Regions from separate parts of the Providencia hangzhouensis genome, predicted to be linked through region 1. Evidence: predicted binding sites of a transcription regulator. Region 1 holds the regulator's gene; each other region holds the start of a gene.
What was found. Region 1 encodes LexA, which represses DNA repair genes until DNA is damaged. Its sites were predicted from a motif close to TNCTGTATGTACATACAGNA; they were not measured.
Positions count from the first base shown of each region.

Region 2: the regulator LexA is predicted to act here: its motif matches at 2,551-2,570, upstream of dinG (ATP-dependent DNA helicase DinG).
Region 3: the regulator LexA is predicted to act here: its motif matches at 1,631-1,650, upstream of dinB (DNA polymerase IV).

Region 1 is NZ_CP135052.1:456,170-460,435, reverse strand. Features, by position in the region: gene PZ638_RS02015 (fimbrial protein) at 1-196, opposite strand, end outside; gene zur (zinc uptake transcriptional repressor Zur) at 1,296-1,811, shown strand; gene lexA (transcriptional repressor LexA) at 1,983-2,600, opposite strand; gene PZ638_RS02000 (diacylglycerol kinase) at 2,737-3,111, opposite strand; gene plsB (glycerol-3-phosphate 1-O-acyltransferase PlsB) at 3,238-4,266, shown strand, end outside.
Region 2 is NZ_CP135052.1:3,278,164-3,282,429, forward strand. Features, by position in the region: gene dps (DNA starvation/stationary phase protection protein Dps) at 1-219, shown strand, start outside; gene dinG (ATP-dependent DNA helicase DinG) at 343-2,454, opposite strand; gene PZ638_RS14905 (hypothetical protein) at 2,712-2,873, shown strand; gene sseA (3-mercaptopyruvate sulfurtransferase) at 2,912-3,751, shown strand; gene PZ638_RS14915 (GlsB/YeaQ/YmgE family stress response membrane protein) at 3,832-4,080, opposite strand; gene dusC (tRNA dihydrouridine(16) synthase DusC) at 4,240-4,266, opposite strand, start outside.
Region 3 is NZ_CP135052.1:1,006,169-1,010,434, forward strand. Features, by position in the region: gene PZ638_RS04390 (hypothetical protein) at 1-316, opposite strand, end outside; gene PZ638_RS04395 (glycerophosphodiester phosphodiesterase family protein) at 495-1,391, opposite strand; gene dinB (DNA polymerase IV) at 1,673-2,728, shown strand; gene pepD (beta-Ala-His dipeptidase) at 2,778-4,238, opposite strand.

The DNA of each region.
Region 1 (4,266 bases):
CAGTTACATCTTTAGTGAAAGTTCCCCAGTCAACAACAGAACCTGTAGTAGTTGAAGACACATCACAAGATTGAGCACGTAATTGGGCTTTGAATGTTACTTCCGCACCTTTCTTACCATCTGCAGCTAATGCAGAACCTGCTACCATAGAACCTGCTAATACTGCTAAAACCGCTAATTTTTTGTTGAATAACATATGTAAATACCTCTGTATTTATGTCGTCATGTAAGTAGTTAAAGACACAATTTTTATTAAAAACCAAGTTCACAATAATTGTTTACAAATACCTATGCCATTTTCATGAGCCTGGATAACTAACTGTCAACCTATTTAATTAAGTCAACATTGGGGGATATTAAAATCCGTTCAATACCCTTTTTTAAAACCAAATTATTGAACTGGTTTTAAAAAAAGACTATTTCTGTATCGCCGAAAATGAGAGACCAACATCAATATAGAAATAGTAAAATGGACAAAAATAAAATATATGAAAGTTTAATCAGCTATTATTGCAACTTGAATTCTGTATGAATAAAACCTAATTGTCTTTAAAAGCATTCCACACTTTTAATTCATCTCAAATTCACATTAGCTATTCCCGTTTGAAACAAAACGAAACAAACAAAAACATTATGCTGAACTTTTAAATACCTTGTTTCTTTCTGATACCAATATTAATACCACAATATTAATTGTCAAAATCACACAAAAATGGATGCTAACTTAGTTTTTTTATACTAAAATAATGATATAAATAGATGCAATCACCAAAAAATGAAGAGATACTATAACTAAAGATCGTCATTTAGATTAATTTATATTTATAAAGTCAACTTACTTATAAATATTTCAGGTTATATTTAGTTATGTAAAAACCACACATTTTATTTAATTCTAAAAATTCAATAAAAGTGATATTAAAAACTATAAATACATGCATTGAAAATATTGAAATGAAAAAACAACTTAATATACGATTCATTACACCATTACAACAGATAAGCGTAAGATAAGTCTTAATTGAAATTTACACTAAATGGCAATCTAAAACCTTACGTTTTGTGTGTTTTTTGTTAAACAACATCGAGTTTTTTGTTTAAGAAAAACAAAGAGGATAGGCTGGTTTTGAGTATTCTAATTATCTGTTTTTCCAGATAATCGTTTGCTTATATTTCCCTTTAAATAGAAATAATATAAATATAAAACAATGTATCCCCGCGCATTCCTGATCTCAAAAATATGATAAGCTTATTAGCAGTAATTGTTTGCATTTTCGAATATTGAGGCCGATTAGATGAAAAGAATGAATGAAGACAAAATCCTTGCAATGGCCGAGAATATTTGCCAATCAAGAGGCGTCAGGTTAACACCACAAAGAGAAACAGTATTACGCCTGATAGCACAGCAGCATGGTGCAATCAGCGCTTATGATTTACTTGACTTGCTACGGGAAATTGAACCTCAAGCTAAACCGCCTACGGTTTATCGTGGCCTTGAGTTTTTAATGGAGCAAGGTTTTATCCATAAAATTGAATCAACGAACAGTTATGTCGTCTGTCACCATTTTGATAACCCGAGCCATATCTCTGTTATGTTAATTTGTGACCAGTGTGGAAGCGTAACGGAAAGTGATTGCACAACAATAGAAGCTGCAATCATTAATTTAGCAGATGAACACCAATTCCGCTTAAGACATACAGTGGTGGAAAACCACGGCTTATGTAAAAATTGTGACGAAATGAATAGCTGCCAAGATCACGAACATTGTCATCATAACCATGAACAACCTATCGCCCAGAAGAAAAAATAAGTAGCTGCGTTGATAAATTGCTTGATGAAATGCAAAAAAAATAGAGAAGATAAAGAAATAAAATAAAATAAAAGAAACAAAACAGGCAGACCTCAGAATAACACCATGAAATCTGCCTGCAATCGTCCTTCCCGCCTGTAGCCTACTATTACGGCTAGCGACTAAAGGAACTTAATACCAATCACTATTACGGATAACCCCAACAGCTAAACCTTCAATAGTGAAATTTTGCTGACGTAAGTCAACAATAATAGGTTCGAATTCTGGGTTTTCTGCTATTAATTCAACACGGTTACCCTGTTGCTTAAAACGTTTAACAGTAACTTCATCTTCGATACGAGCAACAACCACTTGCCCGTTATGGACATTCTGCGTTTTATGCACAGCTAATAAATCACCATCCATAATGCCAATATCTTTCATGGACATCCCATTCACACGCAACAAAAAATCTGCGTGTGGTTTAAATAGCTCAGGGTCAACTTGATAGTGACTTTCAATATGTTCCTGCGCTAATAATGGTTCGCCAGCGGCAACACGTCCAATCAGAGGTAACCCCTGGTCTTCTGTTTCTTCTTCAAGAAGCAGACGAATACCTCGGGATGCGCCTGAAACGATTTCAATAACCCCTTTGCGCGCTAAGGCCTTTAAATGTTCTTCTGCCGCATTAGGCGAACGAAAACCAAGGCTTGCTGCTATCTCAGCACGTGTAGGAGGCATACCCGTCTGCGAAATGTGATCGCGCACCAGATCGTAAACCTGCTGTTGTCGAGCCGTCAGTGCTTTCATTCCGTTCCCCTGTTTGTTTATACAGTCAAACTGTGAGTATATACAGGTAAATGAAGATTTGGAACAGTTAAATCGCTCAATTTAAGCATTTGTTATCGATTTACTTTCTTTTTACCCTATTAAGCACCCGAACGCCTTAGCCAGAAAAATAACGCTGCCATAATACCAGTGCCCAAATAAATAGCGCTAAGCCGATACTCACAAATACCGCAGCGGAACCAATATCTTTAGCTCTTCCTGACAGTTCATGATACTCACTACCAATACGGTCAACTACGGCTTCTATCGCACTATTCAATAATTCGACTATTGCCACGAGGACAACTGAACTCACTAACAAAATTCTATCTATATAGCTGATATCTATATAAAATGCGATAAAGATTGCGATAATCGCAGCAACAGATTCCTGCCTAAATGCGGCTTCATTAACCCAAGCTGCCTTCAAACCTTTAAGGGAATATCCCGCCGCTTTGATCACTCGCGTGAACCCCTTAACTTGACTCGCCATATTTATTCCTTAAAAAATGCAAACAATAATCGATTTTTACGGTCAAAGTGAATTGTCAGTAACAGATCTAACCATGTATTTCTGGTATGATTGCGCAGCATTGTTAACAAGAGGCTATAATCATTTATGTCACTATGGCGTAAAATATATTACAACACGTTGAATTTACCACTTAAATTATTGGTAAAAAGTAAACTAATTCCTTCGGATCCCGTCACTGAGTTGCAGCTTGATGTCAACAGGCCAACCCTATACGTATTACCTTATCATTCGAAGTCTGACCTCCTCACGCTACGGCATCAATGCTTAGCTATTGGTCTGCCTGACCCTCTGGTCGACAATGATATCAATGGAACGAAGCTTCCGGCGTACGTTTTTATCGATGATGGCCCACGTGTTTTTCGCTATTATTCACCGAATCCACGCAAGGATTCAGTAAAAACATTCCATGCTTATTTAGATTTGCATAAAAACAATCCAAATCTAGATATTCAAATGCTACCTGCATCCGTGATGTTTGGCCGCTCACCGGGTCGTGAAGGCCATACTCCAGCACCACCATTGAAACTGTTAAATGGGATTCAAAAATTCTTTGCAGTTTTATGGTTAGGGCGTGACAGCTTCGTGCGTTTATCACCCATTGTCTCAATTGGGAAAATGGCACAAGACCACGGCACAGACTCCATTATTGCCAACAAACTCGCCCGTGTCGCGCGTATTCACTATTCGCGCCAACGCCTAGCGGCAGTTGGACCAAAACTCCCTGCACGTTATGAGCTGTTTAATAAGCTATTAACGTCTAAAGCGATTGAAAAAGCCGTTGAAGACGAAGCGCGCAGTAAAAAAATTCCACTCAAAAAAGCCCAACAAAATGCCGTTGGGATGATGGAAGAAATTGCAGCCAATTTCTCTTATGAAGCCGTACGTTTAACGGATAGGGTTCTTAGTTGGACTTGGAACCGTCTTTATCAAGGCATCAATGTTCAGCACGCTGAACGGGTCCGCCAGCTTGCACAAGACGGCCATGAAATCGTTTATGTCCCCTCTCACCGCAGCCATATGGACTACTTACTGCTCTCATATGTGCTATACCATCAAGGGCTAGTTCCACCTCATATTGCCGCGGGGATCAACCTCAATTTCTGGCCAGCAGGG
Region 2 (4,266 bases), 1.7 Mb from region 1:
CAAGAAGTTAACCGCTTCACCTCGTTAGAAGCTTACCCAATTAATATCCATAGCGTACAAGACCACTTAAAAGCGTTAGCCGACCGCTATGCTATTGTCGCGAATGATATCCGTAAAGCCATTGATGAAGTGGAAGACGAAGACACTGCGGATATGTTTACCGCAGCTTCCCGCGATATGGATAAATTCCTCTGGTTCTTAGAAGCAAATATTGAGTAATGTCGTAAATAGAGTCAATTAAAATTGACCAATGGCCACTGTAGAGTGGCCATTTTATTTGCGAGTCATTAACTATAATCAAACTGTTATTCAAATACCTAAAAATAAAATAAGTTAACTTAGTTATTTACTGTTTTTAGGTATTTCAGGTTGTTCTATAGGAAATACAGGTAATGCATTTAATAGCCTTTTACCATAATTTTTAGTTAGCAAACGTTTATCATAAATAATAATTTCACCATAGCACTCATGACTACGAATCAACCTACCTGCTTGCTGTATCAAGTTAAATGAGGCGCTAGGTAAACTTTGTACTTCAAATGGGTATCGCTTCAATGATTTCAACCAATCCCCTTCGGTGATAATCACAGGGTTTGTTACTGGTGGAAATGCAATTTTATGGATATGGACCTGAGTTAAATATTCCCCTTTTAGGTCTAACCCCTCAGCAAACGATTGTAAGCCAATTAAGGCACTAGATTGCCCTTGGTTAATTCTTTCGCAATGTGTTTCGACTAACCGGTAACGTGGTTGATCTCCTTGAACTAAAAGCTGCAAACGCAAATCCTTTACGTGCTCAAGAAAACCTTCCATCGCTCTTTGGCTACTAAATAAAACCAGTACTCCACGGTGAGTATTTTTAGTGAATTGTTCACGGAAAAATACTGCCATTTCCGCTAAGTGTTCAGCTTCAGTGTTTATCGTTGGCTCATATTCCATTTTAGGAATAATAATTTTTCCTTGCTCAACATGGTTAAAAGGAGAAGACAATGTCACGAAGCGGTCATCACTTTTTTCGGATAACCCAGTAAGTTCCATAAAACGTGAATAACTGTTCAATGACCTCAGTGTTGCCGAGGTAATCACAATATGAGGAACATTTCGCCATAACAAATGTTGTAATTGTTCGCTGACTCGGATCCCTGCACAATGCATAAAGAAGCGAGATTGGTTTTTCTCATAACGCCGACTTAACCATTTTGATACAGGGGCACCTGAACTTTGTTCTAATGCCGCCAACCGCCAAAGCTTCGACATATTTTCAAAGTACCCCATAGCCCTACTAGTCACAATAATGGAGCGATGTAAGCGGACAATATCTTGCTTCGCGGTTTGTTCCGTCAAATCATTTAAGATAGCTTCCGCCAGCCCCTGTAATGCATCAGTTTGCTTAAACAAGGCCTGACAGCTCAGTTGCATAGCTTCAGGCAATACACCAAGCGGAAATAAATATTCAGTTTCTTTTGATGTTTCTGGTAATAATGCATTCGCTAATAATGAGAAATCACGAAATGTTTCACGTAATTTTTCTGCATGTTGCTGTAACCGTTCGGGGTTAGCTAACTTTGGTGGCTTCGCCGGACGAAATTGCCCCATGTACTGCCCAACATGCTGAATAAAGCTATCAAGCTGTGCCGTTAGTTGAACTAACGTAATTTCGCCTTCAACTTCAAGGGCATCCCTTGCTACATCCGGAACATGATGGCCTTCATCAAGCACTAATAATAAATTTTTCGGGTCAGGTAATACCGATTCACTTTCCATTGCAGCCATAACTAACGCATGATTAGCAACCACCACATCGGCATCTTCGATTTCTCGCCTAGCAATAAAAAATGGGCAACGCTGATAAAATTGACAATTACGACCTAAACAATTCATTTTATCTGTGCTGACTTTGCGCCATAAGCTATCACTAAATGCACGTTTGTGGTGATCCCTTAGCCCATCCCATGCAAAACTCTGAAAGTCATGCCGCAGTTGCTGACAAATAGCCCGCTCTTCACTATTCGCAATTTCTGTTTTATCTTCCACCAATAACATTAAATCAATTTGTTCGCCTTCCGCGGCACAAATAGCTTCTAAATTACGAGGGCAAACATAACGAGCACGCCCAAACGCCCCTGTATATTTTAAATCAGGAATAATTTTGCTTAATAAGGGTAAATCTTTACTATAAATTTGATCTTGTAATGCCACATTCGCTGTACTAACCACTAAGGTTTTACCTTCTTCCCTACCAACCGCTATCCCCGGTATTAAATAAGATAGCGTTTTACCCACCCCAGTAGGTGCTTCTATGACCAAATGGCGGCCGTCATCATCTGCTAAATTTTTTGCAACTTGCGCGATCATCTGCCGCTGCGGGGCTCGGGAAACAAACCCGTCAATTTGTACGGACAACCCTTTATACCACTGAGTTATTTGTTCTTTAGTTTTATTCGACAGGGACATAAATTATGCAGGTGACCAAAGTTAAAATGAAAGATAACGAAACTGACAACAATACGGAATATGTAAAAAACGCTTTTGCCAACCGCTTCGCAAAACTACTGTATTAATACCCATTATACATAAAAATTGGGAAGCTTTTTGCAAAACGCCCATTCTGCAACAGAAAAAATAGCTTTTAACTTGTTTGCAACACTCATCCGGTTATACTTTGAGTTCTTATATCATTTGGATTTTTATCACTAGGCAGGCTATAGAAAATGAAAAAGGTTGTTATCGCACTTTGCGCATTATGCGCTTTTGGTTCTGTAGGCGGTATTGTTTTAGCGGGTATGAACATTTATACACGTTCAACCACACCACTTGAGCAAGGGCAACCGCAATCCCCTTCAGCACTGCCAGCACCCAATCAAATTCAGTAATTTTAAAATAATTTATCAGCCCAGGATGGAGATAGCTTATGTACAACGATTATTTCGTAACCCCACAATGGTTAAATTCACATCTATTTGATGATAACATCATTGTACTCGATGCTTCTTCTCCGCCACCGACCGCACCTTATGATTGCCGCCAACAATATTTAGAAGAACATATTCCTAACGCTCAGTTCTTTCATCAAGATGAAATTGCAGACAAAAGCTGTGATTTACCCCATATGCTGCCAAGTGCCGATGTTTTTAGCCAAGCAGTTAGTGCCATGGGCATAGGTAATGACACCCAAGTTATTATTTATTCGCAGAATAACTTATTTTCGTCCCCAAGAGCATGGTGGACTTTCACCACTATGGGCTGCAAAAACGTTAAAATTTTAGCCGGTGGCATCGATGCTTGGAAAGCAGCAGGGTTTGATGTTCAGTCCGGGGAAGTTACTCCGCCAGCTGCGAAACAATTCCATGCCATACGTAAAGACAGTAACGCACTGAATCAAGAGCACATGCTTGATATTGTAAATCAAGGAAAAATTCAAATTATTGATGCTCGTGCAGAACCACGCTTTCTTGCCAAAGCGCCAGAACCACGTCCGGGTCTACGTATGGGGCATATTCCTGGGAGCAAAAACGTCCCATGGGATCTTCTCGTTGAAAAGGGTGAATTCAAATCACCGGAGCAACTTAAAGCTATTTTTACTAAACAAGGTGTGGATATCCATGCACCTTCAGTGATGACCTGTGGTTCAGGAATGACCGCAGCTGTGGTATTAATGGCATTAACATTATTAGGTAACCAAAACGTGCGTTTGTATGATGGTTCATGGGCCCAATGGGGGCAAGATAACGGCCTGCCAATCGAGTCGTAATCCTCTTCTTCCATAAAAATATAAGCCACTTGATATTTAAGTGGCTTATAGAATGAAGATTTACCAAGTAGAGGAAATGGTTATTTGGCAAATATCCCGGCTAAGAACAGTACGACAATCGCCCCGATAACCGCGACAACAAAACTCCCAAAGTTGAAACCATCAACTTTTCCTTTACCAAAGAAAGTACTGATGTAACCACCCACAACGGCACCAACAATCCCCAGCACGGTGGTCATAATGAACCCCATGTGATAAGTACCTGGCATCAGCCACTTAGCTAAAACACCTGCAATTAGACCAAAAATAATCCAAGCAATTACACCCATCTTACGCCTCCCAGACTAGGTAATTTCACTATAATGTCAAAATGTTCTCATATAATAGTAGAGCTTTAAATAAATTAAATCGCTCTCCTACCAATTAAGTAAAGACCCTATAAGTTAATTTCGCAACTATAAAATTTTGCCAATCAACATTATTCATAACTAATTGCTCACAATTTCAGTTATCAC
Region 3 (4,266 bases), 550 kb from region 1:
TAACATGCATGCTTTTTGTCTCACCATCAAATCTAATCGTGACCTTTCCATTATCATTGTTGTTAATTTGGCAAGGTAAAAAATCACCACTACTCCACAGTTCATTATTTTTCGTAGTAATTTTAGCTTTCCAAGCACTTTTACCTGTTGTTGAGTAAGGGAATGAATTTTCGTTAGAGCTAGATGTGGCATGTGATAGATTATAAAATATAAACACATTATCATAGGGGTTATCACTATTATGATAATGTATTTCAACTTTCCTTAATGTTTCATTCCAATAATTCTCGACAATCATTGTTCCAATATTTGACATATAAAACCTTTTTTAAATTATTTTAAATAGAATTTTTGTGACGGATTAAATATATCAAGTTTTCTATAGCGGTAAATTAAGAACAATTATTATTAATTGATGAAAAGAATGTTTTTAAGATGTGATTTAATTCCTAAGCTATTATTAAAGTAATAATAGCTTAGGAGATGTTATTAGATTATTTTTTAAATGCTTTTGGGGAATCAACCATTACAGCATCAACACCAATTTCTTTTGCGAGTTGGTAGTCACTGTCATTATTAACACCAAAGACAATGATATAGGCATTACCATTTTTTCTAAAACAGTCGATGGCCTCTTTATCCCATGAAAGGGTAGCTGGTGAGCGTGCCTCACCTAATGTATATTTTTCAACTACTTCAACTTTACGATGTAGCTCAAAGCCATACCAACGAGTGGTGGTCTTGTCATTTTCTATTGAGCATTGATGGTTCATTACGATATTTGCCAACATAGTCCGAGTTTCATCACGGCTTTCAAATAGTGAAATTTTTGATGAAAGGGATTTTAGCGCTTTTAAAAATTCATCATTAGTGGAATAAAAACGTACTTGGCTAAATGAATTAGTTTTATCTAGTAGTGCAAGGATAGCTTGTGCTTGGATATTAGGGTCTGCATCAGGTGATTTTAAATCAATATAAAAAGTCGTATCAGGGTATTTTTTTAAAATAGTTTCTAGTCTACTAATAGTAGTATCTTGCATAGGTAGTTGCAGGTTATTTTTTATATTGTATTTATATGCAGCATTTATACGGTTAAGTTGCAGGGCATTATATTTTGATACAGGACCTTCATGGTCTGTAAGTGAGCTTAAGTCACTTGGACGATATAAAACGAGTTGATTATCTTTACTTAACTGAACGGTAAGCCAAATAGCGTCAGCATTATTTTTCTTTGCTAAATCAATTGCATAAATTGTATTTTCTGGTGCATCAGCCGTTCCTGCACGGTGAGCAACAATTTTAGGGGATAGTGCAAAAACGGTTTGGCTAGCAAACAGTATTATGAGAGTTGCCATAAATTTAAAATATTTTGATGTTGATGTAATTGCCATAGAGATGATCCATAAATAGTTTTTCAAGGTATTGTCGTTGGTAAAACAACTCTTTTTATTACTTTTTTGTTTAAAAGTAAGTATTAACACTTATTTTTAAGACAAACTTTAAATAAAATCTTTATTGGATAGATTGGCAGATGATTATTGCAATATGATGAATTACCTAGTTATCATTAAGTTAGCTTGTTATTCATCCATTTATGGTGGTCTGATAATAATTGCATGGCTATTAAAGATACTGTATATTTAAACAGTTGATTGATTGTTAGGGTATACTCGTGCGTAAAATTATTCATATTGATATGGACTGCTTTTATGCCGCCATCGAGATGCGTGACGACCCAAGCCTTCGCAATGTACCTATTGCGGTGGGAGGTAGCGCAGATCGCCGAGGAGTGATTAGTACTGCAAATTATGAAGCACGTCGCTACGGTGTTCATAGTGCGATGTCTACAGCGATTGCACTTAGGCTTTGCCCTCACTTGAAAGTGGTTCCTGGGCATATGGCACTTTATAAAGAAACCTCTCTTCATATTCGAAAAATATTTGCGCGTTACACAGACCTCATAGAACCGCTTTCTCTTGATGAGGCTTATTTGGATGTTACGGATTGTACGCAATTACACGGCTCTGCAACGTTAATTGCTGAGGCTATCCGCAAGCAAATCTTTGATGAATTACAGCTCACTGCTTCAGCGGGGATCGCTCCAATAAAATTTTTGGCAAAGATTGCTTCCGATATGAACAAACCGAATGGCCAATTCGTGATCACACCACAAGATATCGATCAATTCGTTCTTAAATTGCCACTAAAAAAAATACCAGGAGTGGGTAAGGTAACAGCCCAAAAATTAGCGGATATGGGGTTGGTGACTTGTGCCGATGTTCAAAAATATGATGTAGTTGCGTTGATTAAAAGCATGGGGAAATTTGGGCAGGTACTTTGGGAGCGTTGCCATGGTATCGATGAACGTGCGATTAACCCTGATAGGCTTAGGAAATCGGTAGGAGTTGAACGTACACTTACAGAAGATATCTATCAATGGGAAGATTGCTTGCCGTTGTTGGATAAATTATACGATGAACTCCAACTGCGTTTAGCAAAGGTAAAGCCTGACCTTCGTATTGCTCGCCAAGGTGTAAAATTTAAATTTGCAGACTTTCAGCAAACGACACAAGAACATGTATATCCAGTTCTCAATAAACAAGATTTGGTACAAATAGCGAAAAAAGCTTGGGATAACCGCCGCTTAGGGCGTGGCGTTCGGTTAGTTGGTTTGCATGTGATGCTGCAAAGTCCTCAGCTTGAACGGCAATTATTACTTGAATTATAAAAAAACACCTATCGTATGATAGGTGTTTGATTTACAATTAATTAGTTGTTTATTCTTTAACTGGAATTGCTTTTAAAACCGCAGTTAATAATTTCCAATACTCACCAACGCTTGCAATATGCACACGCTCATCAGGGGAGTGCGCACCACGAATAGTTGGCCCAATTGAAACCATATCCATGTCTGGGTAAGGCTTTTTGAATAAGCCACACTCAAGGCCTGCGTGGATCACCATCACATTAGGAATTTTACCGAATAGTTTGTTGTAGGTATCGCTGACTAAATGCATCACTGGTGAGTCTGCATCGGGCTGCCAACCAGGGTAACTGCCTTCTGCTCGATATTGGGCTTGTGCTAATTTACTGATAGATGTCAGCATGTTAACAACGTAGTTCTTGCCGCTATCGATAAGTGAGCGAACAAGGAAGATAATTTCTGCTTTATCTTCAGTTAGGCGTACTACACCTTCATTAAGTGACGTTTCAACCACGCCAATAGCCACATCGCTCATGCGAATTACACCGTTCGGTGCTGCATTTAAGAAGAAAACAAAACGCTTTTGGCAATCATCAGAAAGGGCTTTTAGCTCACTTTGCGTTTCGTCAAGTAGCAGAACAAGGTTAGGCTCAACAACAGCTAATTCATTTTTCAGAATATCTTCATAGCGCGTTCTCAGTGCCGTTAATTCAGCAACTTTGTCTGCTGGAACAGCAATAATGGCATAGGCTTCACGAGGAATCGCATTGCGAACAGTACCCCCTCTAAAATCTAATAATTTTAGGCTTAAATCTTCTGCGTGCCCTGCTAGAAAACGAGCTAACAGCTTATTGGCATTACCTAAACCTAAATGTACATCACCACCGGAGTGACCACCTTTTAGGCCTTTTAGGGTCATAGTGAAGGTTTTATAGCCTTGTGGTAATGCTTCACGAGTCAGGTCAAACGTGGTTGTAAAATCAACACCACCAGCGCAACCCATGTAAATTTCACCTTCTTCTTCGGAGTCGGTGTTTATCAAAATATCTGCTTGTAACCAGCCTGCTTTCAAGCCAAAAGCACCTTCCATACCGGCTTCTTCGGTCATGGTCAGGAGAACTTCCATTGGCCCATGCTCAACGCTATCGTCAGCAAGAACAGCCAAAGCAGAAGCTAAGCCAATGCCGTTATCAGCACCTAAAGTGGTGCCTTCAGCAGTAACCCACTCACCATTAACATAGGGACGAATTGGATCAGTTTTAAAGTCATGTACCGTGTCGTTATTTTTTTGTGGCACCATGTCCAAGTGAGCTTGTAAAACAACACCTTTACGGTTTTCATAACCAGGCGTAGCAGGTTTACGGATCAGAATATTGCCTACTTCATCACGTTCAACGTGAAAGCCTTTTTGTTTTGACCAATCAACAATATGCGTGGCTAAGGCTTCTTCGTGATACGAAGGGTGTGGGATAGAACAGATTTTAGCGAAGATGTCCCATAGCGGTTGGGGGGATAATGTAGCTAGCTCAGACACGTCTCTCTCCTTTTATTTTCCCTTTATA